One region of the Pseudomonas sp. TE24901 genome, then DNA from elsewhere that is predicted to be linked to it. Evidence: predicted binding sites of a transcription regulator. Region 1 holds the regulator's gene; each other region holds the start of a gene.
The links. The regulator FliA, encoded in region 1, starts transcription of late flagellar genes. The targets are predictions, from matches to a motif close to CTAAAGTTTNNNNNNNNNNNGCCGNTAA.
Positions count from the first base shown of each region.

Region 2: ACVWVP_RS25625 (flagellar protein MotY) is a predicted target of FliA. The motif match lies at 1,871-1,898, and genes of this name have one in related genera.
Region 3: ACVWVP_RS15820 (methyl-accepting chemotaxis protein) is a predicted target of FliA. The motif match lies at 2,021-2,048, and genes of this name have one in related genera.

Region 1 covers NZ_JBSSAF010000006.1:10,700-14,659, reverse strand. The annotation lists gene ACVWVP_RS13180 (chemotaxis protein CheA) at 1-565, opposite strand, end outside; gene ACVWVP_RS13175 (protein phosphatase CheZ) at 577-1,365, opposite strand; gene ACVWVP_RS13170 (chemotaxis response regulator CheY) at 1,384-1,758, opposite strand; gene fliA (RNA polymerase sigma factor FliA) at 1,926-2,666, opposite strand; gene fleN (flagellar synthesis regulator FleN) at 2,663-3,496, opposite strand; gene flhF (flagellar biosynthesis protein FlhF) at 3,603-3,960, opposite strand, start outside.
Region 2 covers NZ_JBSSAF010000015.1:64,629-68,588, forward strand. The annotation lists gene ACVWVP_RS25620 (argininosuccinate synthase) at 1-769, opposite strand, end outside; gene ACVWVP_RS25625 (flagellar protein MotY) at 899-1,807, opposite strand; gene pyrC (dihydroorotase) at 1,964-3,010, shown strand; gene rnt (ribonuclease T) at 3,007-3,678, shown strand; gene ACVWVP_RS25640 (peroxiredoxin) at 3,744-3,960, opposite strand, start outside.
Region 3 covers NZ_JBSSAF010000007.1:132,283-136,242, reverse strand. The annotation lists gene ACVWVP_RS15825 (alpha/beta family hydrolase) at 1-322, shown strand, start outside; gene ACVWVP_RS15820 (methyl-accepting chemotaxis protein) at 426-1,991, opposite strand; gene ACVWVP_RS15815 (mannose-1-phosphate guanylyltransferase/mannose-6-phosphate isomerase) at 2,489-3,931, shown strand.

The DNA of each region.
Region 1 (3,960 bases):
TGTCTTCGCTGGTCGGTGCCGCGACTTCAGCCGCCGGAGCAGCCGGGGCCTCAGCCTCGGCCTTGACGGCACTGAGGGAGTTGAGCAGTTGTTCGAACTCGCTGTCCGTCACATCCGGCTCGGCTTCCACCACAGGCTCGGGCGCCGCAGCCGCAACGGGTGCGGCCGAGGTGTCGGCAGGCTCTGCCAGGCGCGCCAGGGCGGCCAGCAGTTCCGGGGTGGCGGCAGTGATCGGTGCACGGTCGCGCACTTCGCTGAACATGCCGTTGACCGCATCCAGTGCTTCGAGAATCACGTCCATCAATTCCGAGTCAACGTGACGCTCACCCTTGCGCAGGATGTCGAACACGTTCTCGGCGATGTGGCAGCACTCCACCAGCTCATGGAGCTGGAGGAAGCCGGCGCCCCCTTTTACAGTGTGAAAACCGCGAAAAATTGCATTGAGCAGGTTCGCATCATCCGGTCGGCTTTCCAGCTCGACCAGTTGCTCGGACAACTGCTCTAAAATTTCGCCGGCCTCTACAAGGAAATCCTGAAGGATTTCTTCATCGGCGCCGAAGCTCATGTGGGTGCTCCTTAGAAGCCTAAACTGGATAACAGGTCATCAACATCATCTTGACCCGATACAACGTCTTCACGTTTATCGGCATGAATCTGCGGACCTTCACCCTTGGCGAGATGTTTTTGTGGATCTTTTTCCGAGAGGATCGCTGCGCGGTCATGTTCGATACCGGCAAAGCGGTCAACCTGGCCTGCCATAAGCACCAATTTGAGCAAGTTGCTTTCCACTTCGGTGACCAATTGGGTCACACGCTTGATCACCTGGCCGGTGAGGTCCTGGTAATCCTGGGCCAGCAGAATGTCGTTGAGGTTGCTGGAAACCGTGCGGTTTTCCTGCTCGCTGCGCGACAGAAAGCCGTCGACCCGACGCGCCAATTCACGAAACTCTTCCGCGCCCACTTCCCGACGCATGAAGCGGCCCCAGTCAACGCTGAGGGCCTGGGCTTCATTGGCCATGCCATTGACCAGGGGCGTGGCGTTCTCCACCAGGTCCATGGTGCGGTTGGCCGCCGCCTCGGTCAGCCTGACCACGTAGGACAGGCGTTCGGTGGCATCGGTGATTTGCGAAATCTCTTCGGCCTGGGGCATGTGCGGGTCAATCTGGAAATTGACGATCGCACTGTGCAGCTCGCGCGTGAGCTTGCCCACTTCCTGGTACAGGCCGCGGTCACGGGTCTGGTTGAGCTCATGGATTAACTGCACCGCGTCGCCGAACTGGCCTTTTTCAAGGCTGTCGACCAACTGGTGAGCATGCTTTTTCAGGGTCGACTCGAAGTCTCCCTGTGACGTTTCTTTATGCTCCATAGCTCCCCCGTGGCAGCATCAATGACCGATGCGTTCGAAGATTTTCTCGATCTTCTCTTTCAAGGCCAGCGCAGTGAATGGCTTGACCACGTAACCGTTTACCCCGGCTTGGGCGGCTTCGATGATCTGCTCACGCTTGGCTTCGGCGGTCACCATCAGCACAGGCAGGCTGCGCAGTTTTTCATCAGCACGCACGTGGCGCAGCAAATCGATACCGGTCATGCCCGGCATGTTCCAGTCGGTTACCAGAAAGTCGATGCTCCCGCTGTTGAGGATCGGAATCGCTGTAATGCCGTCATCCGCCTCGACCGTGTTTGTGAACCCAAGGTCACGCAACAGGTTTTTTATGATCCGCCGCATCGTTGAGAAGTCATCAACGATGAGGATTTTCATGTTCTTGTCCAATTCGACCTCCAAGCAGTCTTAAACGCGCCCAGCACCTGGACGCGCCATTTCAATCAACAGGCGTTACACAAAAAGGACTGCCCAGGGCACCACGGTACGAACCCGCGAAAGCGATGGCTTTCACGGTAGCGTCTGCAGTGTCCCCACACTGCCTGTCAGCGCGCGCGCCACTCTCCCAACCGCCCCCGCAAGCGGGCTGCGCACTGGCTGTGCAGCTGGCTGACACGCGATTCGCTGACCCCCAGGACCTCACCGATTTCCTTGAGGTTCAGCTCTTCGTCGTAGTACAGCGCCAACACCAGTCGCTCACGCTCCGGCAAATTGGCGATCGCGTCCGCCAACGCACCCTGGAAGCGTTCATCTTCCAGGTCACGCGACGGCTCCAGATGTGCACTCGCGCCGTCCTCGTGCAGCCCTTCGTGTTCGCCGTCCTGCAACAGGTCGTCGAAACTGAACAGGCGGCTGCCCAAGGTATCGTTCAAAATCCCGTAGTAATCATCGAGACTCAATTGGAGTTCGGCCGCAACTTCATGATCTTTAGCGTCACGACCGGTTTTTGCTTCAATTGCGCGAATTGCATCACTGACCATGCGCGTATTGCGGTGCACCGAACGCGGTGCCCAATCGCCTTTGCGCACTTCATCGAGCATTGCGCCACGAATACGGATACCCGCATACGTCTCGAAACTTGCACCCTTGCTCGCGTCGTATTTGGTCGACACTTCGAGCAGGCCGATCATGCCGGCCTGGATCAGGTCTTCGACCTGGACGCTGGCCGGCAGGCGTGCCAGCAGGTGATAGGCGATACGCTTGACCAACGGCGCGTAGCGCTCGATCAACTCGCCCTGGCTGTCACGGGCAGACTTCTTGTACGCGTTGTAGCCAGTCGCTGTCATAGCACGGGTCCTGCGCTCGTCTGATGCACCAATCGCTCGACGAAAAACTCCAGATGCCCCCGTGGGTTGGCGGGCAACGGCCAGGTATCGACCTTCTGGGCAATGGCCTTGAACGCCAGTGCGCACTTCGAACGAGGGAACGCTTCATAGACCGCACGCTGCTTTTGCACGGCCTTGCGCACACACTCGTCATAAGGAACTGCGCCGACGTATTGTAAGGCGACATCGAGGAAGCGATCCGTGACCTTGGTCAACTTGGCGAACAGGTTTCGCCCTTCCTGCGGGCTTTGGGCCATGTTGGCCAGCACGCGGAAGCGGTTCATGCCGTAGTCACGGTTAAGCAGTTTGATCAGGGCGTAGGCGTCGGTGATCGAGGTGGGTTCGTCGCAGACCACCAGCAGCACTTCTTGCGCTGCGCGCACGAAGCTGACCACGGACTCGCCGATCCCGGCGGCGGTGTCGATCACCAGCACGTCGAGGTTGTCGCCGATATCGCTGAAGGCCTGGATCAGGCCGGCATGCTGCGCCGGGCTCAGGTGCACCATGCTCTGGGTGCCCGAGGCGGCCGGCACGATCCGAATGCCACCGGGGCCCTGGAGCAGCACATCGCGCAGCTCACAACGGCCTTCGATCACATCGGCGAGGGTGTGTTTGGGTGTCAGCCCCAGCAGAACGTCGACGTTCGCCAACCCCAGGTCAGCATCCAGCAGCATGACGCGACGGCCAAGCTCTGCCAGGGCCAGGGACAAATTCACTGACACGTTAGTTTTCCCGACGCCACCTTTGCCGCCGGTCACCGCGATCACCTGTACGGGATGCATGCTGCCCATTTTATTTCTTTACCTTGTCTTGCTTAGACGCAGGCTACATGGCTTGGCCGCGTGAATCGCTTGCAGACCATCGATGTAGATACATTTCACGGTGTTCATGCTGCCCTCAACCGACCCGTTTTGCCGGGTTGTGGTAAAGGTCAGCGAACATATCGGCCATCGCTTCCTCGCTAGGCTCTTCTTGCATTTGCACGCTGACTGCACGGCTGACCAGCTGATGACGGCGCGGCAGATGCAGATCATCCGGGATCCGCGGCCCGTCGGTCAGGTAGGCAACCGGCAATTCGTGGCTGATGGCCAGGCTCAACACCTCGCCCAGACTCGCCGTTTCATCGAGTTTAGTCAGGATGCAACCGGCCAGGCCGCAGCGCTTGTAGCTATGATACGCAGCGGTAAGAACCTGTTTCTGGCTAGTGGTTGCAAGCACCAGGTAATTCTTCGACTTGATGCCACGCCCGGCCAGG
Region 2 (3,960 bases), on a different contig from region 1:
TGCCGTGTTCGCCGCCGATACGGTTCAGGGTCGCCAGTACGGTGGCCGGAGTCATTTCGACGCCATCCAGCGCGACGATGTCGCCGTTGCGATAGGTCAGTTCCAGGTACTGCGGCTTGTCTGGAGCGTTCTCCGGGGAGACGGTCCAACGCCACATGTCTTCTTCGTGCTCGGTCCAGGTGTCTTCCAGCACGCCGCCTTCATAGGAGATGTGCAGCAGGTTGGCGTCCATCGAGTACGGGGACTTCTTCTTGCCGTGGCGCTCGATCGGGATGGCGTGCTTTTCAGCATAATCCATCAGCTTTTCACGGGACAGCAGGTCCCACTCACGCCATGGAGCAATCACTTTCACGCCTGGCTTGAGGGCGTAGGCGCCCAGTTCGAAACGTACCTGGTCGTTGCCTTTGCCGGTAGCGCCATGGGAAATGGCGTCGGCGCCGGTTTCGTTGGCGATTTCGATCAGGCGCTTGGCGATCAGCGGACGTGCGATGGAAGTACCCAGCAGGTACTCGCCTTCGTAGACGGTGTTGGCGCGAAACATCGGGAAAACGAAATCGCGGACGAACTCTTCGCGCAGGTCGTCAATGTAGATCTCTTTCACGCCCATGGCTTGCGCCTTGGCACGTGCAGGTTCGACCTCTTCGCCCTGACCCAGGTCAGCGGTGAAGGTCACCACTTCACAGTTATAAGTATCCTGCAGCCACTTGAGGATCACCGAAGTGTCCAGGCCGCCGGAATACGCGAGAACGACCTTGTTTACGTCGGCCATGCCATCACTCCACGGGGTTGTACGGAAAGGCGTCGATTCTACCGACCAAAACCGTGGATTTACAGAGGCGCGACAGCAAATGAAGATAAAGCGACAGATTATGTCGAGCGGGCGACCGATGGTCGCACCTTACGACGTGTGCGCCGGGTTGCTCGGGCCGGTGGCCGTGGGCGCCGGTTTCTCGGGGGCTGCCACGCGCTCAAGCTGAATGTTGACGCGGCGATTGCGGGCCCGGTTTGCCGCGTTGGTGTTCGGTGCCAACGGGTAGCTTTCGCCATGAAAGCGCAGGGTGATCTGCGATTCCTGGATGCCGTTGGCCTTTAGATAGTCCATCACCGCCAGCCCGCGACGGCGCGAAACGTCGCGGTTGGTCAGTCGATTGCCGCTGTTGTCCGAATGACCATTCAACTCAACATGGTTGACCGTGGGGTCGGCTTTCATGAACGCGAGTATCACATCCAGTTTCTTCTTGGCGGCCGCATCCAGCTCGATGCCTCCCCCGGGGAACCCGACTTCGGTCTGCTTGACCTGGTCATAATTCATCGGCAACAGCTTGGTGGTGCACAACTGGTAGTCGTTGTAGGCCTTGCTGAATTTCACCGGTAACAGACGAATTTCAGAATAGCCCCCTTCTCGTCCGTAATGCCGAACGGTGGGGCTGCGACCTTCAAGCAAGCCGGTGAACAATCGCCCGGCCTGGGCCTGGGAGCTGTTGAACAGCACATCGCCACTGCCCGCGCGTACGGCGCCAAGGTTAATATCACCGCGCCCTGGTTGCCACGGTGCAGCAGCGGCCAACAGCGTGGCCGAGCCAGCCCCCAGCGAGCCGTTATAGGCTTTCAGACGAAACGTCGCCTGCTCGCCGGCCCGGCGCACGAACTCACCCGAACCGAAATCCGTGATCGGCTGGGTCAGGCGGCACTCGAACTGGTCGCCTTCCACCTTCCACTCAATGTTCTCCAGACGTGTCTGGAACGTGAGGGCCATCGCAGGCAGGCTGGCGAACACACTGAGCAGGGCTAGATAATGCTGGCGCACGGGAGGCTCCACTGGTTTCTACAACACTTCAAAGCGTCATACATCGATAAGGCATACAAAAGGCTATCGGATGCATCCCGCAAAACTTGATAGCGAGTGCCTGATAGAGTCTTTTCCGGTAGCATTCCCACCAGATTGACCCGCCTGGAATCCCCAATGTCCGACCGCCTGACCCTGCTGCGTCCCGACGACTGGCATATTCATCTTCGCGATGGTGCTGCGTTACCCCACACCGTGGCCGATGTAGCGCGCACGTTTGGCCGCGCCATCATCATGCCTAACCTGGTACCTCCGGTGCGTAACGCCGAGCAAGCCGATGCCTATCGCCAGCGTATCCTCGCTGCACGACCGGCCGGCAGCCGCTTCGAACCGTTGATGGTGCTCTACCTCACCGACCGCACCCAGCCCGAAGAGATTCGTGAAGCCAAGGCCAGTGGTTTCGTGCATGCCGCCAAGCTGTACCCGGCAGGCGCGACCACCAACTCCGACTCCGGCGTAACCAGTATCGACAAGATCCTGCCGGCGATCGAGGCCATGGCCGAAGTGGGCATGCCGCTGTTGATCCACGGTGAAGTCACCCGTGGCGACGTCGACGTGTTCGATCGTGAAAAGATCTTCATCGATGAGCACATGCGCCGTGTGGTCGAGCTGTTCCCGACCCTGAAGGTGGTGTTTGAGCACATCACCACGGCCGATGCCGTGCAGTTCGTCAACGAGGCTTCGGCCAACGTTGGCGCAACCATCACCGCACATCACCTGCTCTATAACCGCAACCACATGCTGGTGGGCGGGATTCGGCCGCACTTCTATTGCCTGCCGATTCTCAAGCGCAACACCCATCAGGTGGCGCTGCTGGATGCCGCGACCAGCGGCAATCCGAAGTTCTTCCTCGGCACCGACTCGGCGCCCCACGCCCAGCACGCCAAGGAGGCCGCGTGCGGTTGTGCCGGTTGCTACACGGCGTTTGCGGCCATCGAGCTGTACGCCGAAGCATTCGAACAACGTAATGCGCTGGACAAACTCGAAGGGTTTGCCAGCCTCAACGGCCCGCGTTTCTACGGCCTGCCGGCGAACACCGACCGCATCACCCTGGTTCGTGAAGACTGGACCGCCCCTGCCAGCCTGCCGTTTGGCGAGCTGACTGTCATCCCGCTGCGCGCCGGTGAAACACTGCGCTGGCGCCTGCTGGAGGAAAGCAAGTGAGTGAAGATCATTACGACGACGAACACGAGCACAGTGGTGGCGGTTCGCGCCACCCGATGGCCGAGCGGTTTCGCGGCTATCTGCCGGTTGTCATCGACGTAGAGACCGGTGGTTTCAACAGCGCAACTGACGCCCTGCTGGAAATCGCTGCGACCACCATCGGCATGGACGAACAGGGCTTTGTGTTCCCGGAACATACCCACTTCTTCCGCGTCGAGCCGTTCGAAGGTGCGAATATCGAGGCCGCCGCCTTGGAGTTCACCGGGATCAAGCTCGATCACCCACTGCGCATGGCCGTGAGCGAAGAAGCGGCGCTGACCGACATCTTCCGTGGCGTGCGCAAGGCGTTGAAGGCCAATGGCTGCAAACGCGCGATCCTGGTGGGTCACAACAGCAGCTTCGACCTGGGCTTCCTGAACGCCGCCGTGGCGCGGTTGGACATGAAGCGCAACCCGTTCCACCCCTTCTCCAGCTTTGACACGGCCACCCTCGCCGGCCTGGCGTATGGCCAGACTGTGTTGGCAAAAGCCTGCCAGGCAGCCGGTATCGACTTTGACGGGCGTGAGGCCCACTCTGCTCGCTACGACACCGAGAAGACGGCGGAGCTGTTCTGCGGCATCGTCAACCGCTGGAAAGACATGGGCGGTTGGGAAGATTTCAACGATTGAAATCGTTTCCCGCGCATAAAAAAACCGGCCTTCTCAGGCCGGTTTTTTTGTACCGTTAACGTGGCTTACAGCTTGCCAGCGTTCTCGGTCAGGTAAGCCGCAACGCCTTCTGGCGAAGCGTTCATGCCTTTGTCGCCTTTTTTCCAGTTGGCTGGGCAGACTTCACCGTGCTCTTCGTGGAATTGCAGGGCGTCAACCAGACGGATCAGCTCTTCCATGTTACGGCCCAGTGGCAGGTCGTTGATGATCTGGGAGCGAACCACGCCTTTGTCGTCGATCAGG
Region 3 (3,960 bases), on a different contig from region 1:
CAGTTTGTTGGCGGATGAGCTGGGTGCCGATGGGCTGGTGTGCCTGGGGTATCCGTTCTATGCGGTGGGCAAGCCGGAAAAACCACGGGTCGAGCATCTGGAGGGGTTGAAGACGCCGACCTTGATTGTGCAGGGCGAGCGGGATGCGTTGGGGGATCGGGCGGCGGTGGAAGGGTATGCGCTGTCGCCGAGCATCGAAGTGATGTGGCTGGTGGCGGGCGATCATGACTTGAAGCCGTTGAAGGCGTCGGGGTTCAGTCATGAGCAGCATCTGGAGGCTGCGGCGGTGAAAGTGGCTGGGTTTCTTATGAGCACTGAGTAAAACCTGTGGCGAGGGAGCTTGCTCCCGCTGGAGTGCGAAGCGCTCCCAAGATTTTGGGGCCGCTGCGCAGCCCAGCGGGAGCAAGCTCCCTCGCCACGGTGGTTTACCGGTTGAAACGCTCTACCAGCGAATACTGGGTATTGGCGGTATGGGTCAGCTCTTCACTCAACTGCGCCGAGTTCAGCGCCTGCTCCGACGTCTGATCCGCCAGCAACGCAATGGTGCTGATGTTGCGGCTGATCTCTTCGGCCACCGAGCTTTGCTCTTCGGTCGCTGCTGCGATCTGGGTGGTCATGTCGGTGATATGCGCTACTGCTTCACTGATGCCCACCAACGCCTGATCCGCTTCCGTCACCCGTGCCACACCTTCTTCGGCCTGGCGATGCCCGGCGTCCATGGTTTGCACGGCAGCGGCGGCGGTCTGCTGAAGCTTGGCGATCAACGCGTGGATCTGTCCGGTGGATTCGGCGGTGCGTTGCGCCAGTTGGCGCACTTCGTCCGCTACCACCGCAAAGCCTCGGCCCATCTCACCGGCGCGTGCCGCTTCAATGGCCGCGTTCAGGGCCAGCAGGTTGGTCTGGTCGGCAATGCCTTTGATCACATCGACCACACCGCCGATCTCATCACTGTCCTTGGCCAGTTGGGTGACGGTCACGCCGGTCTCACCCACTGCAACGGACAGGCGCTGTATCGCCTCGCGTGTTTCCCCGGCGATATCGCGACCACGGCCGGTCAGGCGGTTGGCCTCCTGGGTTGCGTCGGCTGTGCGCTGCACGTGGCTGGCGACTTCCTGGGTGGTCGCGGCCATCTGGTTGACGGCGGTGGCCACCTGTTCGGTCTCGACGCGCTGGCGTTCCAGGCCACTGGAGCTGTTGTGCGCGAGGGTGTTGGACTGTGCGGCTTGATCGTTCAGGTGCTCAGCCGTGTCCTGCAAGCGTGTGAGACACGTCTTCAGGCGTGCCTCCTGGCTGAGGATCGACATCTCCAGGCGCGCTTGTGCGCCACGGCTGTCGGTGTACATCTGCGCGATCAACGGGTCGGAGGTGGTCTGCTCGGCCAGGCGCAACAAGCGCTTGAGGCCGCGCTGCTGCCAGCTCAGGCCCAGCAGGCCCAACGGCACCGACAAACCTGCCGCCAGGGCAAAGCCCCAATGGGAGTTCAGCGACGCGCCGATCATGAAGCTCAACTGGCTGACCAGGATAAATGGCAGCCAGTCCTGCAGCACCGGCAGCCACTTGTCCCGCTGGGGAACGGCAGACTTGCCCTGGTTGATGCGTTGGTAGAGCGCTTCGGCCCGGCGGATCTGCTCGGCGGTGGGCTTGATGCGCACCGATTCGTAGCCGATCACCTGGTTACCGTCGAAAACGGGGGTCACATAGGCGTTAACCCAATAGTGATCACCGCTCTTGCAGCGATTCTTGACAATGCCCATCCATGGCAAGCCTTGTTTGAGCGTCGACCACATGTGCGCGAACACCGCCGGCGGAACGTCCGGGTGACGCACCAGATTGTGCGGGGCACGAATCAGCTCGTCGCGGGTGAACCCACTGATCTCGACAAACGCGTCGTTGCAGTAAGTGATGACACCCTTGGCATCTGTGGTGGAGATCAACCGTTGCTGAGCGGGGAAGGTACGTTCGCGCTGGGTAACGGGTTGGTTATTACGCATGATTGTTCAATCCACAAGGCTTTCAGGGGGTATCGGCAGGCGCGAGCAATTGTTGAGAAAATTTTCCAGCAGTGAATTGCGTCATGGCAATGCTTCGTAAATACGACAGCATATTCCTGTGGTGTGCGCTCTAAGTAAATGGATTGTAGGACTATTCCGAAAATTGGTCGTGGAGTTCATGCGAGAAATCGACATGTTTCGTGAGAAGTTTAGATTTTTCGACGAAGAAGAATGCTTTTGCGGGGTGAGGGATGTTTGTATTTTTCTAGACATACCCTGACATTGTGCTAAAAGATATCAGCGCTAATGTTTCGCAATAATATGTAATTCCCTGAAATAGCATCTTAGAATATTGATTCGCATGATGGCATAAAGACTCTACGCTAGTTCGCATGATGGCATAAAGATTCCACGTTAGTTCGCATTTCGAATGTGCGATGTCCTGTGGGTGAGACTTCGATCGAGATAATGTGAAAATGTGTAAAAAGGAGACGAATGTGACACTTGTTCCGGTCATTATCTGCGGTGGCTCCGGCAGCCGGCTTTGGCCTGTTTCACGTTCAGCACATCCCAAACCATTTATCGAGTTGCCGGACGGAGGCAACCTGATACGTAAGACCTACAGCCGCGCCTTGGCTTTAGAGACGGTCAATGAAGTTTTGACGATTACCAACCGTGATCTCTATTTCAAGACATTAGATGAATACGCTGCGCAAGCACCGCAGTTTACGAATACGAGCTTTGTACTTGAGCCTTTCGGGCGTAATACCGCCGCTGCGGTTTTTATGGCAGCTAAAGAGGTCGAACGTGTACATGGGGCGGATGCCATCATTTTGATACTTCCTGCTGATCACCTTATTGAGAAGCAAGTGGAGTTTTCCAGCGCGGTATCGGCGGCCTCAGAATTAGCAAAAAATGGCTGGCTGGTGACGTTCGGTGTACGCCCTGAGTATCCGGAAACCGGCTATGGCTATATTCAGAAAGACGGCGATAAACCCTTGGGCGCAGGCTTCGAAGTAAAACGTTTTGTAGAAAAACCAAGTATCGAGGTTGCCGAAGGATATTTGGCTTCAGGCCAGTACTTCTGGAACTCCGGCATGTTCTGTTTTCGTGCTGGCACATTGATTGAAGAAATGACGCTGTGGGCGCCAGAGGTGGCGAGTGCTGTGGATCGCTGTCTTGTTGCGTCAGGAGAGATGCAAGGTGAGAGCCATCGTTGCTTGCACCTGGAGCCCAATAGCTTCGCCAAAGTCCCGGATATCTCGATCGACTTCGCGTTGATGGAGCGCTCCAACAAAGTGGCTATGGTGCCCTGTGATATTGGTTGGAGTGACATCGGTTCATGGATAGCCATGAGCGAACTGTCCCCAGCCGATGAGCACGGTAATCGTATAGAGGGAGACGCCGTGCTGCATGCGTCCCGCAACAATTATGTGCGCGTTCAACGTCGGTTGGCCGCATTGGTGGGGGTTGAAGACCTGATCATTGTCGACACACCTGACGCCTTTCTGGTCGCTCACAAAGACCACGCTCAAGACATCAAGGTCATCACGGCCCAACTCAAGAAGAGTGGACACCGTGCTCACTTGGACCATATGACAGTTCGCCGTCCATGGGGAACCTATACAACGCTGGAAGAAGACTTGCGTTTCAAGATCAAGCGCATAGTGGTTAAACCCAGGGCCTCGTTGTCGTTACAGATGCACCATCACCGCAGTGAACACTGGATCGTGGTCAGTGGTACGGCACGCGTTGTTAATAATGATCGTGAGTTTTTACTGAATACCAACGAGTCGACCTTTATTCCCGCAGGCAACACTCATCGTTTGGAAAATCCAGGTGTCATCGACTTGGTATTGATTGAGGTGCAGAGCGGCGATTATTTGGGAGAAGACGATATCGTTCGGTTTGAGGATATCTATGGCCGAGCCCATGTTTGAAAGGTACTGCTCAAGCGGCTAAAGCATTC